3 regions of the Variovorax sp. GW821-FHT09B01 genome follow, and region 3 is predicted to be linked to each of the others. Evidence: riboswitches for the same ligand, from Rfam matches in the RefSeq annotation. Region 3 holds a riboswitch; each other region holds the start of a gene.
What was found. A riboswitch is a leader RNA that binds a small molecule or an ion and turns the genes downstream of it on or off. The one in region 3 is predicted to bind cobalamin.
Positions count from the first base shown of each region.

Region 1: another riboswitch for cobalamin. It lies ahead of AC07RV_RS33825 (TonB-dependent receptor); the one in region 3 lies ahead of AC07RV_RS14420 (TonB-dependent receptor).
Region 2: another riboswitch for cobalamin. It lies ahead of AC07RV_RS08095 (TonB-dependent receptor domain-containing protein); the one in region 3 lies ahead of AC07RV_RS14420 (TonB-dependent receptor).

Region 1 is NZ_JBWKPQ010000018.1:90,169-95,808, forward strand. It holds gene AC07RV_RS33815 (FecCD family ABC transporter permease) at 1-535, opposite strand, end outside; gene AC07RV_RS33820 (ABC transporter substrate-binding protein) at 532-1,407, opposite strand; gene AC07RV_RS33825 (TonB-dependent receptor) at 1,446-3,530, opposite strand; cobalamin riboswitch at 3,717-3,973, opposite strand; gene AC07RV_RS33830 (ATP-binding protein) at 4,048-5,640, opposite strand, start outside.
Region 2 is NZ_JBWKPQ010000002.1:198,258-203,897, forward strand. It holds gene AC07RV_RS08090 (ClcB-like voltage-gated chloride channel protein) at 1-1,700, opposite strand, end outside; cobalamin riboswitch at 1,806-2,053, shown strand; gene AC07RV_RS08095 (TonB-dependent receptor domain-containing protein) at 2,150-4,108, shown strand; gene AC07RV_RS08100 (cobyrinic acid a,c-diamide synthase CobB) at 4,093-5,496, shown strand; gene AC07RV_RS08105 (bifunctional adenosylcobinamide kinase/adenosylcobinamide-phosphate guanylyltransferase) at 5,438-5,640, shown strand, end outside.
Region 3 is NZ_JBWKPQ010000003.1:627,068-632,707, forward strand. It holds gene phbB (acetoacetyl-CoA reductase) at 1-54, shown strand, start outside; gene AC07RV_RS14405 (cation:proton antiporter domain-containing protein) at 331-2,073, shown strand; gene AC07RV_RS14410 (hypothetical protein) at 2,085-2,489, opposite strand; gene AC07RV_RS14415 (hypothetical protein) at 2,744-3,040, shown strand; cobalamin riboswitch at 3,087-3,365, shown strand; gene AC07RV_RS14420 (TonB-dependent receptor) at 3,507-5,640, shown strand, end outside.

The DNA.
Region 1 (5,640 bases), on a different contig from region 3:
GCAGGTTGGTCGACTCGTCGCCGAACACGATCACGATGAGGCTGCGCAGGGCGGCCAGGATCGCGGCCAGGCCGACGCCCGCGAGCAGCAGGCGGTTGCTCTGCCAGCCACCGCCGAGCCTGCCGGCCAGCAGCACCAGCCAGCTCGCGCCCCAGGCGCCCGCGAAAGCCAGCACCGGCAGGCTCAGCGCGGTGGGCACCAGCGCCGGCAGCAGCAGCGAGACCGCGGCGCCCACGGCTGCGCCGCTGGCGCTGCCGAGCAGGTAGGGTTCGGCCAGCGGGTTGCGGAACACGCCCTGGAACACCAGGCCCGCCAACGACAGGCAGGCGCCGACGAAGAAGGCCCCGGCCACGCGCGGCGCGCGCCACACGCGCACCAGTTCGGCCTGCAAGGTGTCGGTGCCCCACCACTGCGTGGGCCAGACCGTGGCGGCGCCCACGCTCAGCGCGAGCACCACGGCCGCGGCCAGCAGCAGGAGCAACACGAGCCACACCGTGGCCATCGAAGCACGTCGGCCGTCGGTCGCGTGCCTCATGCGAAGCGCTCCGGATGCAGCGCGCGTGCGTACTGCTCGACGGCCTCGATCTGGCGCGGACCGGGAATCAGCTTGTGGCCGCGCTCGAGCACGACCACGCGCTTCGTGCGCACGGCGCGCAGCGTGTGCCAGCCGGGGCGCTGGCCGATCAGCGCCGGATCGCGCGGCACCTGCTGCAGCGAGACGATCACGTCGGGGTCGCGCGCGAAGATCGCTTCGGCACTGACCTGGGCCGCGCCCTGGAGGTCGGCGAACACGTTGCGTCCGCCGGCCCAGCCGAGCGCGTCGTTGGCATAGTGGCCCGTGCCCACGGTCTGGAAGGCGCCGCGCGCGGCGGCGGCGGTCTCGAAATAGACGCTGCGGCGCGGCGCGCCCTCGAGCCGGCGTTCGATCGCGGCCAGCCGCGCCTGCATGTCCTCGCGCACCCGGCGGGCCTGTTCGTCGGCACCCGTCGCGCGTCCGAGCAGGTCGATGTTGCGGAACACCGAGGGCAGGTCGGGATGCGCGAGCACCACGCAGGGCAGCTTCGCGCGGTCGAAGGCATCGACCAGCGACAGCGCCGAATGGTGCGAGGGCGTGACCACGAGCAGGTCGGGCCGGAAGGCGGCCACCGCCTCGGCCGAGTAGCCGAGCGCGCCGCCGATGCTGGGCTTGGCACGCGCGTCCTCGGGCCAGCGCACGCGCCCGCCGATGGCCACCACGCGGTCGGCCAGGCCCAGGGCCCAGGCCAGCTCGACGTTGCTCGGGAACACCACGACGATGCGTTGCGGCGCGCGCGGCACGACCACGCGCCGGCCCAGCGCATCGACGAGTTCGCGCGGGAAGCCGCCCGACGGCGCCTCCTCGGCGCCCGCGGGCAGAACGGCCGTCATGCACACCATGCCGAGGATTGCGTCGCGCCGGTTCACGCTCAGAAGGTGTAGCGCGCGCGGACGAACACCGTCCTCGGTGCGCCGGCGTTGCCGGCTTCCTGCGCCGACAGGTCGTCGGCGATGTAGTACTTGTTCGTCAGGTTGTTCACCCCGGCCTGCAGTGTGAGCGAAGGATTGACGCGATAGGCCACGGCTACGTTGAGCAGCAGGTAGCCTGGCAGCTTCTGCGGATTGACCGCATTGTCGCGGAGGTAGCGGCTGCCCACGTAGCTGGCCGTGCCGGTCACGGCCCAGGCGCCGTGCGCATAGGTCAGGCCCGCGCCCGCGATGTTGTGGGCCGACATGCGCACGCGGTAGCCGCCGAAGTTGGTGCTGCGCGCGCCGGTGTCGGTGTAAGTCTGGAAGTCCTTGAGCCGCGCGTCCTGCCAGGTGTAGTGCAGGTAGCCGTTCCAGCGCGGCGAGAGCTGGAACTGCAACTGGGTTTCGATGCCCTTGGTGCGCGAGGTCGCGTTGCTGAAGACGAAGGAGTCGGGGCCGTTGCGGTAGGCGCGCTGGCCGTCGATCTTCTCGGCCTCGAACAGGCTGAGCTGGTAGCTCCAGCGGTCGTCCGCCGCGCGGCCCTTCAGGCCCACTTCCTTGCTGCGCGTGATCTCGGGCCGCAGGATGTCGGGCACCACCACGCCCCCGCGCGTGTTGAGCGCCACGGCCTGCGGCCGGAAGCCTTCGCTCCAGTTCGCGAACACGGCGTGCGAGGAGGCATCGCCCTGCAGGAACAGCCAGTCCACGCCGGCGCGCGGGCTGGTGTGGCTGCCTTCCTGCGCCGAGATCACCTGCGTGCCCGTGCGGGCCAGGGTCTGCTCGAAGCGGTCGTGGCGCACGCCCAGCGTGAAGCCGACCGGGCCGTACTCAAAGCGGTCCTGCAGATAGACGCTGCGCACCTCCTGGTCGAAGCGCGAGGAGGTGATGCTGCCGCGCACGCCGCGCGGATCGTTGCGCACGTTGCTCACGGGGATGTCGTAGAACGGCCCGCGGTAGGTGGGCGCGTTGCTGAAGCTCGGCGAGTCGAGGCCCTGCCAGCCGCGTTCGAGGTTGAAGCCGGCCTGGAACTCGTTGCTCCAGCCCTTGCCCGCCATCAGGTGCGTGGCCGCGAGCTCGTGATACACGCCGCGGTCGGCGGTGTAGCTCTCGGAATAGCCCTTGCTCACGGCCGCAGGCGGCGGAACGATGGTGATGCCGCCGGCGAAGAAGCGGTTGTAGCGCGCGAAGCTGCTCAAGTGGTTGATCGACCAGCCGGCGCCGAGCTCGAAGCGGTTCTTCCATGAGAACGACTGGTAGTCGCCCGTGACGTAGGAGTCGGGAATGCCGTAGTTGTTGCGCGACGTGATGCCGAAGATCGGCTTGCCGTTGACCAGCGGCACGATCGAGCCGCGGTCGCCGCGCACGCGCGTGTCGTAGAGCTGGAAGCCGGTGGTCCAGTTGCGCGTGACGGCGAAGTCGCCGCCGACCAGCAGGGCCGACTGCGCGCGGCCGGCATCGCGCTGGAAGCCGTTGTAGTCGCTGTTGGCCACGCCGATGTAGAGGTTGCCGCGCTCGAAGTCCCAGCGGTAGCGCAGGCTGCCGTCGAGGCGGCCGTAGCTGCCGACGGTGGCCGTGAGGCTGCCGCCCGCGCGCTCGGGCTTCATGAAGAACTGCGCCACGCCGCCGATCGCGTTCTTGCCGTAGAGCGCCGAGGCCGGGCCCTTGATGAACTCGAGCCGGTCCACCAGGTCGGGCGCGATCAGCGTGATGTCGGCATTGCCCTGCAGCAGGCGCAGCGGCACGCCGTCCATCAGCACCAGCACGTCCTGCGTGTCGCGCAGGCCGCGGGTCTCGAAGCGCGAGTAGTAGTTGCCCTGCGTGCCGTACTGCAGGCCCGGCACGCTGCGCAGCGTGTCCTCGAGCGTGACGGCGCCCACTGCGTCGAGCTGCGCGCGTTCGACCGAATAGGTGGCGAAGGGCAGCCGCAGCGTGTCGGCCTCCTGGCGCGTGGCGGTGGAGATGGTCTTGCGGTCGCTGACGGTGGTGGGCGGCAGCGAGCCGGCGCCCTCGGCGTCCTGCGCCGAAGCGACCGAGGCGAGTAGCATGACGCCGGATCCGATGAGGGCTTGGTGGGGTCTGACGCGACCGCGCCTGGAGATGTTGCGCACGTGGGCTTCCTTCGGGCCCGCGCTCCCGCGGGCCATGAGAACAAACCGGGCGCCGATGGATGCTGCAAGCGACCGGGTCCGCGCCCACGCGTGACCGGCCCGGCTTGCCTGCACTCCCGCAGCGACCGAACGAGGCGAAGGCCGGTATCCGGGCTTGCGGAGCGCCGCGAGGCATCGAGCGATGCTTCGCGGCCGCGATCCTCGCCTTCCCATGCCGAGGCACAGTGGCCGCCGGTGCCCGCGAAGGCATCGACCGTGAGGACCGCGAATCCGCCGACCGTTGCGGGGGCAGCGCAGGAATGGGGCCCCGTGGAGCTCGTCACCTGCTTCCCGTTTAACGCCGGTCACGGGACCGGCGCACCTTCGCGCACGCCGGCTTGGGTGATGCTTTCGTTTGCATCGGCCGGCGGGGCGGATTATAGGAGCGGGTCTTGCGCCGTCTGGCGCGAAAAGCTCAGGGTGTGGGCGTGTGTGGCAGCCGCACCGTGAACACCACGTAGCCGTCGTCGTGCGCATAGCCGATGCTGCCGCGGTGCGAGCGCACGATGGCCTGCGCGATGTGCAGCCCCAGGCCCAGTCCGCCCTTGTTGCGCTCGTTGGGCACGCTGCGCTGCTTGAAGGCGCTGAACAAATCGGGCACCAGCGCGGCGTCGATCGGCGGCGCGCGGTTGGCCACGCTGAACACCACGTGCGCGTCGACCTGCTCGAGCCGGACGCGCACCGCCTCGCCGGGCAGGCCGTGGTGGCGCGCATTGCTCACGAGGTTGCCGATCAACTGCGCCATGCGGTCGGGGTCGGCCAGCACGGGCAGCGATCTGGGTGCGTCCAGCTCGAGCTGCGAGCCCGGGTAGGCAGTGCGCGACTCGTCGACTGCGTCTTCCAGCAGCCGCGCCAGGTCGATCTGGACCGGCACCATCTGCAGGCCCATGCCGCTTTGCAGGCGCGAGGCGTCGAGCACCTGGCCGATCAGCCGCGCCATGCGGCTGCTCGAGGTCTGGATGCGCTGGCCCAGCCGCGCGCCGGCGTTGCTGCCGTCGGGCAGGCTGCGTTCGAGCAGCTTGGCGGCCATCGTGATCGACTGCAGCGGGTCGCGCAGGTCGTGGCCGAGCACGGCCAGCAGCTCGGTGCGGGCCTTGTAGGTGTCGGCCAGCCGCGCCGCGCTGGCGCGGATCAGCTCGTCGCGCAGCTGGCGCGCGAAGTCGAGATCGTTGACGCCCCAGGGCACGCTGGTGTCGCGCACGGTCTGCTTCCAGACGTCGAAGGAGCCGCGCGGCGTGAGCCGCGGCCCGAGCGGGCCGCTCACGTAGTGCTTCTCGGGCTTGCCGCCCCAGTTGATGGTCTCGACCTGTTCCTTGCGCGCGAGCACCAGCCAGCCGTTGTCGATCGCGTCGAAGCGCAGCGCGAGAAAGCCGCACCACACGCCGCCCAGCGAACGCAGGTTCTCAGGCAGTTGCTCGCGCTCGTGCAGCGCCACGATCTCGTCGCCGTTCTTCGACGCGGTGAGCCACTGCATCAGCGCCGCCGCGGCCTCGCGCGGCGTATCGCCTTCCACGTGCAGCCGCGACTGCTCGGCGATCACCGCCGCCTGCGCGTCGAAGGCATCGGCCAGCGGGCGCGCCAGGCCGATCAGAGCGCTGAAGGTGTCCTCGGCATGCAGCACGGCCTCGATCAGCGAGCCGCGCAACTGCGCCGCGCTCGAGGCTCGGCCCGCCTGCTCGCGCGCCAGCAGGCTCTGCACGTTCGAGGCCAGCACCTGCGCGAGCACGTCGCAGGCCATGCGGATGGCGTAGGGCACCTGGTGGGCGCTGCGATGGTGGCAGGCCAGCATGCCCCAGAGCTGGCCGTTGATGACGATCGAGATGCTCATCGACGCGCCCACGCCCATGTTGCGCAGGTACTCGATGTGGATCGGCGACACGCTGCGCAGCGTGCACTGGCTCATGTCCAGCGGCGGCAGCTGCGGATCGGCCACGTCGAGCCCGACCGGCGCGGACTGCACGTCGGCGATCAGGCGCAGGGTGTTGATCACGTAGAGCCGGCGCGCCTG
Region 2 (5,640 bases), on a different contig from region 3:
TAGGTGGCGAGCAACGCGCTCTTGGCGGCCACGCCCAGCAGCACCGGATTCGCCGTGCTCTCGATCACCGGCAGCCGCTCGCCCAGGTGCTCGAGGAAGCGCTGCAGCGCCTCGCCCAGGCTGGTGTCGGCCGTGATCGGCGCGATGGCCTGCGACAGCAGGTCCGCCGCGCGCACCTCGGCCGCGGCCGTGCCGAGCGCGGAGAGCGGCACCACGCCGAGGTAGCGCTGCTGCGCATCGACCACGTAGAGGTACTTCACCGGATGCTGCAGGAACAGCCGGCTCATCGCCTCGCGATCGGCCTCGGGGCCGACCACCGTCTGCGCCGGCTGCACCAGGTCGCGGATGTGCAGCGCGCGCAGGCGCAGCTGCTCGTCCTGCTGCTCGCGCCGGCGCAGCGTGATCTCGTACATCGAGCCCGCATTGGCCGAGCGCGCGACGAAATAGGCGATCACGCCGGCCAGCATCAGCGGCAGCATCACCTGGTAGTTGAGCGTCATCTCGAAGATCATGAGGATCGCCATCAGCGGCGCCTGCGTGGCGCCCGCGAGAAAGGCGCCCATGCCCACCACCGCGTAGGCCGAGGGCGCCGACACCGCATGCGGCCACAGCGCCTGCGCGGCATGGCCGAACAGCGCGCCCACCATGCAGCCGAAGAACAGCGCGGGCGTGAACACGCCGCCGACCGCGCCCGAGCCGGCCGTGGCCAGCGTGGCAACCAGCTTGGCCGCCAGCACCATGGCGATCAGGGTCCAGGTCCAGGGCGTGTGCAGCACCGCGTTGACCACGCTGTAACCGTTGCCCCAGACCTCGGGCCAGGGCACCGACACCAGCCCCATCGCGAGCCCGCCGAGCGCGAGCCGCCACGGCAGCGCGCAGGGCAGCCGCGCGAACAGCACCCGGCTGCCCTGCAGCGCGCGCAGGAAGCCCGCGGCCGCGAAGCCCAGCAGCACGCCGAGCAGCGCGAACAGCGGGATCTCGGCGCCATGCAGCTCGGGGAACACCGGCATCTGGTAGGGCGGCTGGTAGCCGGGCAGGGCGCGCATCACGATGTTGGCGACCACCGCCGCGATCAGGATCGGGCCCACGCTCTCCATCACGATCGAGCCCAGCACGATCTCGGCGACGAAGAAGGCGCCCGCGATCGGCGCGTTGTACGCGGCCGTGAGGCCGGCCGCCGCGCCGCAGGCCACCAGCAGCCGCAGCCGCTCGACCGGGAAGCGGAACACCCGGCCCAGCAGCGAGGCGGCCAACGCGGCGAGCTGCACCATCGAGCCCTCGCGGCCGATCGAGCCGCCGGTGCCGATGCTCACGAGCGAGGAGGCGCTGCGCACCAGCGTCTGCGTGACCGGGATGCGGCCGTCGCCGAGCACGATCGCTTCCATGTAGTCGGAGGTGGCGCTGCGCACCGCGACGCGCCTGGCGAGCACGAGCAGGCCGCCGGCCACGAGGCCGCCCGCGGCGGGGAAGGCGATGCGCGCCCACCACGGCAGCGCGCGCGCCATCGCGACCAGGCTGTCGCCGGGGCCGAGCACCAGGTGCTCGAAGCCGCGCAGCGTGGCGCGGAACAGTTCGGTCGCGAGCGTGCCGAGCAGGCCGGCGACGATGGACCACAGCAGCATCGACTGCCAGCCCGAGACGCCGAACAGGCGCTGCAGGGCGGAGCGCAGGCGCAGCAGCGGCGAGGAGCGCAGGGTCATGCGGGGAGTCGGTGATGGCGTCGCATAGCCCGTCGATGTTAGTGCGCGAGGCGCGGCGAACGTCGGGCGCACGCAACTTTCGACTTAAGGCGCGCGGCGCAGCGCCTAGAATCTCGCCCGTTGGTGCCTGCGGCGTGGTTCACGCGCCGCGGTTCAACGGGAAGCAGGAGTGAAGGGACCGGCCGCGCGCCGGCACCGAAGCCGCCTGCGCTGCCCCCGCAACGGTCAAGCAGACGGCGCCGCAAGGTGCCACCCTCTCCACACGAGCCACTGGGCGCCCTGAAACAGGCGCCTGGGAAGGCGGCGAGGGCCGGTCTGCCAGCCCGGATACCGGCCAACAAGGCGGTTCGCGCATGCCCTTCGCTTCGTCGATGCATGCACGAGCCAATGGCGCCCCGGGCGCCGGCGGGGAGGCCGGCAAGGGGCATAGACGTTCGTTCGCTCATTCCATGATTTCCTGCGTTTCCTTCTCGCGCCGTTCGCGCGCTCGCGTTTCTGCGTCCTCCTTGCGCGCGCGCCTGGCCGGCCTGCCGCTGGCCCTGGTGCCGGCCTTCGGTGGCCTGCTGCTGGCCCAGCTGCCATCGGCCGCTTCGGCACAGCAACAGCCCGGCGTGCTCGGCGAGACGGTGGTCACGGCCACCCGCACCGCGCAGCCGCTGTCGGACCTGGTGGCCGATGTCTCGGTGATCGACCGCGAGACCATCGAGCGCAGCGGGGCCGCAAGCGTGGCCGATGTGCTCGCGCGCCAGGCCGGTATCCAGATCGTGAGCAACGGCAGCGTGGGCAACAACACCAGCCTGTTCATCCGTGGCGCCGAAACGCGCTTCACCGCGGTCTATCTCGACGGTGTGCGCATCGATTCGCAAACCACGGGCGGTGCGAACTGGCAGACCATTCCGCTCTCGCAGATCGACCGCATCGAGGTGCTGCGCGGCCCGGCCGCCGCGGTCTACGGCTCCGACGCCATCGGCGGCGTGATCCAGCTGTTCACCAAGCGCGGCGAAGAAGGCGTGTCGCCCTCGATCGGCATTGGCGTCGGCAGCCATGGCCTGTTCCGCACCGAGGCCGCGATCAGCGGCAAGGCCAATGCCTTCGACTATTCGTTCGGCGTGGCGCACGAGGAAAGCCGGGGCTTCAACGTGCAGCCGCTCGAGAAGCGTGCCCCGCTCAAGGACGGCTTCACGAGCCCCGACCGCGACGGCTACAACACCACCTCGGGCAATGTGCGCCTGGGCTGGCAGATCGCGCCCGGCCAACGCATCGAGGCCACTGCGCTGGCGAACGACATGCAGGCGCGCTACGACAACAGGGTCACCGCCAAGAAGCCGCCGGCCTACTACCTCGACGACTTGGGCCGCAACCGGTTGCTGACGGGAGGCCTCACCTGGTCGGCGCAATGGAACGAGGTCTACAGCACGCGGCTGCAGGTGACCGATTCGCAATCGGTCTACAGCACCATGCCTTCGTACTACCGCACCGAGACCCGGCTGCGCGGCTACCTGTTCCAGAACGAGCTGCGCTTCGGGGCGCACCTGGTGACGGCCGCACTCGAACGCCGCGAGGACCGGCTCGAAAACGCGCCCACCAGCGCTACCGACAAGGGGCTGGTGGGCAAGCGCTCGCAGGATGCCGTGGCGCTCGGCTATGGCTTCGTGCAGGGCCCGCATTCGCTGCAGCTCAACGTGCGCCACGACAAGGACAGCGATTTCGGCGGCAAGACCACCGGCAGCGCAGCCTACGGCTTCGCGATCACGCCGAAGCTGCGCGTGACCGCGTCGGCCGGCACCGCCTTCCGCGCCCCCACGCTCTACCAGCGCTTCAGCGAATACGGCAAGCCCGACCTGCAGCCCGAGTCGAGCCGCAACGTCGAGCTCGGCCTCAAGTACACCGATGGCCCGACCAACGCCGGCATCGTGGTCTACCGCAACCAGGTGCGCAACCTGATCGTGTTCGACTCGACCGCCAAGGGCTGCGCCTCGTCCTTCGGCTGCTACGGCAGCACCGCGCGGGCGCGCTACGAGGGCGTGACGCTCTCGGCCGGCCACCGCATCGGCGACGTCACGCTGCGCGCCTCGCTCGACTTCCAGGACCCGCGCGACCTGGCCACCGACAAGCTGCTCGCGCGCCGCGCCAAGCGCTATGCCACGCTGGGCGCCGACTGGCGCCTCGGTGGCTGGACGCTGGGCGCCGAGGTGCAGACCTCGAGCCAGCGCTACGACGACGCGGCCAATACCCTGAAGCTCGGCGGCTACACGCTGCTGAACCTCGTGGCCAGCACGAAGATCGTGCGCGACGTCGACCTGGTCGCGCGCATCGACAATGCGGGCGACAAGGACTACATGCTCGCGCGCGGCTACGCTACCAACGGCCGCAACGCGTACGTCGGATTGAAGTGGACGCCCCAGTAAGCCAACACCTGCCTGATCGCGCGGCGAGCTGCGCCGCCGTGCTCGTGGCCGCGCCCGCCTCCGGGCAGGGCAAGACCACCGTGGCCGCCGCGCTCGCGCGGCTGCACGCGCGCCAGGGCCGGCGCGTGCGCGCCTTCAAGTGCGGGCCCGACTTCCTCGACCCGCACTGGCTGCGGCTGGCCACCGGCGCGCCCGTGCATTCGCTCGACCTGTGGATGACTGGCGAGGCCGACTGCCGCGCACGGTTGCATGCGGCCGCGGCCGAGTCGGACCTGGTGATCGTCGAGGGCGTGATGGGCCTGTTCGACGGCACGCCGAGCGCGGCCGACCTGGCGCAGCGCTTCGGCCTGCCGGTGCTGGCCGTGATCGATGCCCATGCGATGGCCGGCACCTTCGGCGCGCTGGCGCATGGGCTGCAGAGCTTCAGGCCCGGGCTGCCCTGGGCCGGCGTGCTGGCCAATCGTGTGGCCGGCGAGCACCATGCCGACATGCTGCGCGGCGCGCTGCGCGAACCCGCGGACTGGCTCGGCGCCTTGCCGCGCGATGCGGGCTTCTCGCTGCCCGAACGCCACCTGGGCCTGGTGGCGGCGCACGAGCTCGGCGACGCGGCCGAGCGGCTCGACCGCGTGGCCGATGCGCTGGCCGGTACGCCGCTGGGGTCGCTGCAGCTGCCGCAGGTGCGCTTCGAAGCGCCGCCGGCCGGCGAGGTCGCACCGATCGCGCCGCTGCTCGCGGGCCGCACCATCGGCATCGCGCGCGACGCGGCCTTCTCGTTCATCTACCCGGCCAACCTCGACACGCTGAACGCGCTCGGCGCCAGGCTGGTCTTCTTCTCGCCGCTGGCCGGCGAGGCGCTGCCCGACTGCGATGCGCTGTGGCTGCCCGGCGGCTATCCCGAGCTGCATGCCGCCACGCTCGCGCGGCGTTCGGACCTGCGCGCCGCGCTCGCCGCCCATGCGGCCGCAGGCCGGCCGATCTGGGCCGAATGCGGCGGGATGATGGCGCTGTTCGACGAGATCGCGGTGCCCGGCATCGGCGATGGCGACGAAGCTGCGGTGCATGCGCTCTGGGGCCTGCTGCCCGGGCGCGTCACGCTGCAGAAGCGGCTCGCCGGCCTCGGCCCGCAGGCGCTCGCGCTGGGCGCGCACACGCTGCGTGGCCATACCTTCCACTACTCGCGCTGCGAGACGCCGCTGGTGCCGGCCGCCCATTCGCGCCGCCCGCAAGGCACGGCCGGCGGCGAGGCGCTCTATGTGCGCGGCGCCGTGCGCGCGAGCTACTTCCACGCCTGGTTCGCCTCCAGTCCCGAAGCCACCGCGCGGCTGTTCGATGCCGCGCCGCTCGAAACCGGGGCACCGGTTGCCCAGGAGCATCGCGTTGACGCCTGAACACGAATTCATCCTCGGCGGCCAGAAGAGCGGCAAGTCGCGTCGCGCCGAGCAGCGCGCGGCCGACTGGCTCGCGGCCGCGCCGAAGCAGCGTCGCGCGGTGCTGATCGCCACCGCGCAGGCCTACGACGACGAGATGCGCGA
Region 3 (5,640 bases):
GGCTACTCGACCGGTGCCGACTTCTCGGTCAACGGCGGCCTGCACATGCACTGAGCGAGCTTCGCTCAAATAAGAAACCCGCTTCGGCGGGTTTTTTCATGCCTGCCCGAAGCATCCCGCCACCACCATCAACCCGCAGCGCCTCCCGTGCACAGGGCACCGGGTACTCCCCGCAGCGAAATCAAGGAGGAGCCCGAAGGGCGGGGGACATTCGCGGAGGGGAGTACCCGGTGTCCTGTGCACGCGCCCCGAACAAACAAACCCCGAGAAATGCAACCGCCTTGCATACGTGTAATGAACGATCCCCCCACGTTCCTGCAAAATCGGCCGATGCCCCACAGCGTCTCACTCATCAACACGATCGCCGCCGGCCTCGGCCTGGCCCTGGTGTTCGGCTTTCTCGCCGCGCGCCTTCGCCTGCCGGCGCTGGTCGGCTACCTGCTGGCCGGCGTCATCATCGGTCCCTTCACGCCCGGTTTCGTGGCCGATGCCGGCATCGCCGCGCAGCTGGCCGAGATCGGCGTGATGCTGCTGATGTTCGGCGTGGGGTTGCATTTCTCGCTCGACGACCTGCTGGCCGTGCGCAAGATCGCGCTGCCCGGCGCGCTGGCGCAGATCACCGTGGCCACGCTGCTCGGTGGCGGGCTCGCGCTGTGGTGGGGCTGGAACCTGGGCGCGGCGCTGGTGTTCGGGCTGGCGCTGTCGGTCGCGAGCACCGTCGTGCTGCTGCGCGCGCTCGAGAGCCTGGGCATCCTCGATTCCTTCACCGGCCGCGTCGCCGTCGGCTGGCTGGTGGTCGAAGACCTCGCCATGGTGCTGGTGCTCGTGCTGCTGCCCCCGCTCGCCGAAACCCTTGGCGGCCGCGCCGCCGGCACCGATGCCTCGCCGCTGTGGCAGACCCTGGGCCTCACGCTGCTGCAGGTCGGCGGCTTCGTCGCCCTGATGCTGATCGTCGGGCGCCGCGTGTTCCCGTGGATCCTCTGGCAGGTCGCGCGCACCGGCTCGCGCGAGCTGTTCACCCTGTGCGTGGTGGCCGCCGCCGTCAGCATCGCCTTCGCTTCGGCCGCGCTGTTCGGCGTCTCCTTCGCGCTCGGCGCCTTCTTCGCCGGCATGGTGATGCGCGAGTCGCAATTCAGCCACCGCGCCGCCCAGGAATCGCTGCCGCTGCGCGACGCCTTCGCCGTGCTGTTCTTCGTCTCGGTCGGCATGCTGTTCGATCCCTCGGTGCTGATCGAGCGTCCGCTGCAGGTGCTGGCCGTGGTGCTGGTCATCGTGCTGGGCAAGTCGCTCGCGGCCTCCGCGCTGGTGCTGGTGCTGCGCTACCCGCTGGCCACCGCGCTCACCGTCAGCGCCAGCCTGGCGCAGATCGGCGAGTTCTCGTTCATCCTCGTGGGCCTGGGCGTCTCGCTCGGGCTGATGCCCGCCGAGGGCCAGAGCCTGATCCTGGCCGGCGCGCTGATCTCCATCGCCACCAACCCGCTGTGGTTCAGCCTGATCGCGCCGCTGCAGAAATGGCTGCATGCCCATTCCTCGTTCGCGCGCCGCCTCGAGGCGCGCGACGATCCGCTGGCCGAGCTGCCGATGACCACCGAGGCGCGCTACCTCTCGCGCCAGGTGGTGCTGGTCGGCTATGGCCGGGTCGGGCGCCGCATCGCGGCCGAGCTCAAGGCGCACGACATCCCCTACGTGGTGGCCGAGCAGAACCGCGAGCTGGTCGAGAAGCTGCGCGAGGAGGGCGGTGCCGCCGTCTATGGCGACGCGGCCGATCCCGCCGTGCTGATCCAGGCCCACATCGCGCGCGCCCGCGTGCTGGTGGTGGCCACGCCGGCCGCGCTCAACGTGCGGCAGATGATCGAGACCGCGCGCACCCTCAACCCCAGCATCGAGACCGTCATCCGCAGCCACAACGAAGCGGAAGCCGATCTGCTCACGCGCGAGGTCTCGGCCACCGTGTTCCTCGGCGAGCACGAACTGGCCCAGGCGATGGCGCGCGACGTGGTGCGCCGCGCCGTGGCACCGCCCGCGCCCCATGGCGCGAACGGCGCGCCCACCGTGCCGGGCGCGCCGGCCTGAACGTGCGCTAGTTAGAGGTCCTCGATCACCAGCATCCGATAGCGCTGGGCGATCGAGTACGGCACCGTGCGCACCACCTCCATCATGCGTTCGGCATCGTCCTGTTCCTCGGTGCGCACCAGCAGCGCCGTGTGGCCTTCGCGCGCCAGCTTGGTGTAGGCGCGCACCGTCGCGCCCTCGGTGCCCGCGGAGGGCAGGGGATTGTCCGCATCGGCCACCGTGGGCGTGATCTCGGCCAGCACCGTCCGGGGCGGCAGCAGGAAGATGTCGTCCGCGCTCACGCCGTTGTCGACGAGCTGGCGGCCGATGCGCTCGGCGTCCTCGGCGCTCGCGAACATCACCACCGAGTAACCGGTGGGATAGAACGCGCCGCCGATGGTCGCTCGCATCGAGGGATCCAGGGTGAATCGCTTCATGGGGCCTCCTGTCGTCTGGGCTTGCGGCGTGCCGCGGGTGTTTGATCCATGGGCAAAACTTAGGTCGCGCACCAACGCCCGCCTGTAGGAGAAGCCCGGAAGCTGGGAACGGTCGGGGCCACCGCCTGCCGCAGGAAGCACACAGGGTTTTCGCCGGCGGTGAACGTGATGAAGTGCCCGCGCGTTGTGACAGGGCGTGTCTACGATCCCGGCGCTGCGCCGCTTTCGCCAACGCCCACCTTCCAGAGCCTCGCGTGAACACCATCCCCGCCACCTTGTCGCCGTCGCCCCGCAACCTCGCGCTGACCGTCCACGAGCTGGAGCCCGGCGAGTTCTACTGGGTGCTGATGGAGGCGGTCGACGATGCCGCGGGCGAGGGCGCGGTGCATTCCTACCTGCCGCTCGAGGCGGCCATCGAGCCGCATTCCAGCTATTCCAATGCGCTGGTGGCCGGCGTCAGCGTGCTGCGCCGGCTGTTCGGCACCGAAGGCCCGGGCCGGCCGCAGGACACCCGCACGCCGGACGTCCCCGGCGGCACCCGCTCCCTATAATCCCCGCCGTTCGGTGCAGTCTTTCTTCTAAAAGCAAAGACCGCACCGGCACCACGGTTCGAAGGTGCCCCGCCAGCCATGCATGCCATGGCCACGGGGTTAAACGGGAAGCAGGTGCGACGCGTCGTCCGGACGCCTCCATTCCTGCGCTGCCCCCGCAACGGTCAGCGGATCTGGAAGTCCTCACGCCATGCCCCCAGGGCATCGGCAGCCACTGCGCCCCCAAGGCGTGGGAAGGCGAGGGCTTCCGCAACGGCGCTGCAGTTTCGACTGCGCGCCGCTGCACTCCGCGAGCCCGGATACCGGCCTTCGTCACCGCCTCGGACGCTGCGGGAGTGCGTGTCCGGGCCGCCGGCCGGCGAAGCGCTTGCTTTTCCCGCCGCCGGTCCCGGCCATCGATCGACTTCCCGCCGTGTCCACGTTCGGTCAGAGAACCTGCGGGGACGCGGGTCGGAGGAGAAGTCACATGGATCACGCATCGCCGTCGGGCGATCGCACGGGCGCGGCCGGCCGCCGCCCGCACCGCCACCGGGGTCGCCCCGCCGCCCGCCGCCTCGGCGGCGTTTCCGCCGCCATCGGCCTGGCCTTCGGTGCCGGCAGCAGCTTCGCGCAGCAGGCCGCCCCCAGCCTGCCGCCGGTGCAGGTCGAGGCCGGTGCCCAGGCCGCGCTGTCGCTCGCCGAGCCCACGCAGACCGGCAGCCGCCTCGGCCTCACGCCGCTCGAGACGCCCGCCAGCATCGAGGTGCTGACCGGCGAGACCATCCGCGCGCGCGGCGACGTCTCCGTCATCGAGGCCGCCACCCGCGCCACCGGCATCACGGGTTCGCCCGCGCCGGGCAACGGCAGCACCTCGATGGCCGCGCGCGGCTTCTCGGGCCATGGCTCGGTGATGCAGCTGTTCGACGGCACGCGGCTGTTCGCGGGCGCGGGCACCGTCACCTTCCCGTTCGACACCTGGTCGGTCGACCGCATCGAGGTGCTGCGCGGCGCGGCCTCGGTCATGTACGGCGAAGGCGCGATCGGCGGCGCGATCAACGTGGTGCCCAAGAAGCCCACGCGTGGACCGGTCCGCAATGAGGCTTTGCTGAGCTACGGCTCCGACGCCACGCGCCAGGCCGCCTTCGGCAGCGGCGGCGCGATCAACGACAAGCTTTCGTACCGCTTCGACATCAGCCACCGCGCCACCCACGGCTTCATGGCGCGTGGCGAGGGCGAGAGCCTGGCCGTCGGTGGCGCGCTGCGGCTGGACGTCTCGCCCGAGCTGCAGTTCACCCTGTCGCACGACGAGGGCCGCCAGTCGCCGCAGCGCTACCAGGGCGTGCCGCTGATCGACGGGCGCCTCGACAGCCGGACCCTGCGCCAGAACTACAACGTCGACGACGCCGAGCTCAAGTACGACGACAAGTGGACCCGCCTCGACGCGCTCTGGACGCCCAGCGATGCCGTCACCGTGCACAACCAGCTCTACCGGCTCGCGAGCCAGCGCCACTGGCGCAACAGCGAGACCTATACCTTCAATGCCGCCACGCGCCGCGTGACGCGCGGCGACTACCTCGAGATCGGCCACGACCAGGAGCAGGTCGGCAACCGCACCGACGCCACCTTCCGGCACGAACTGTTCGGCATGAAGAACCAGGTGCTGGTGGGCTTCGACGTGAACCGCATCGACTTCCTGAACTCGAGCGACTCGCCCTACGGCGGTCGCTCGGTGGTCGACCCCTTCGTCTTCCTGCCCGGCTACTACCAGTCGCCGTCGCCCTACCTGCCGCGCTACCGGACCCGCACCAGCACCTATGCCGTGTTCGCCGAGGACAAGCTGGCCTTCAATGAGCGCTGGTCGCTGGTCACCAGCCTGCGCTGGGACCATGCCAAGGTGGCTCGCACCGACCTGGCCAACGCGGCCAACAGCCTCACGAAGACCTTCGAGTACGCCACCGGCCGCATCGGCGCGGTGTATGCGCCCGATGCCTCGCAGTCCTTCTATGCGCAGCTGGCGCATGCGGCCGATCCGCTGACCTCGCTGATCAGCACCTCGACCACGCAGGCACCGTTCGACCTCAGCACCGGCAACCAGGTCGAGGTCGGCTACAAGCGCCAGCTGGCCGACAACCGCGGCGCCTGGACCGTGGCCGCCTACCGCATCGAAAAGAAGAAGCTGCTGTCGCGCGACCAGAACAACCCCACCGTCTCGCAGCAGGTCGGCAAGCAGTCGTCCGAGGGCATCGAGGCCACGCTCGACCTCGCGCTGACCCCGACGCTGCGGCTCGAGGCCAATGCGGCCAAGCTGCGCGCGCGCTACGACGACTTCAACGAGGTCGTGAGCGGCCGGCTGGTCTCGCGCGCCGGCAACACGCCGTTCGGCGTGCCCGAGGAAGCGGCCAACGTGTTCCTGCACTGGCATTTCCTGCCGCAGTGGGAGGCCGAGTTCGGTGTGCGCTATGTCGGCTCGCGCCAGGTCGACGCGGCCAACTCGCGCAAGATCGGCTCCTACACCGTGGCCGACGCCTCGGTGAGCTGGCAGGCCAACAAGTCGCTCAAGCTCGCGCTGCGCGGCTACAACCTCGGCGACCGCCGCTATCCGCTGTCGTTCTCGAACAGCG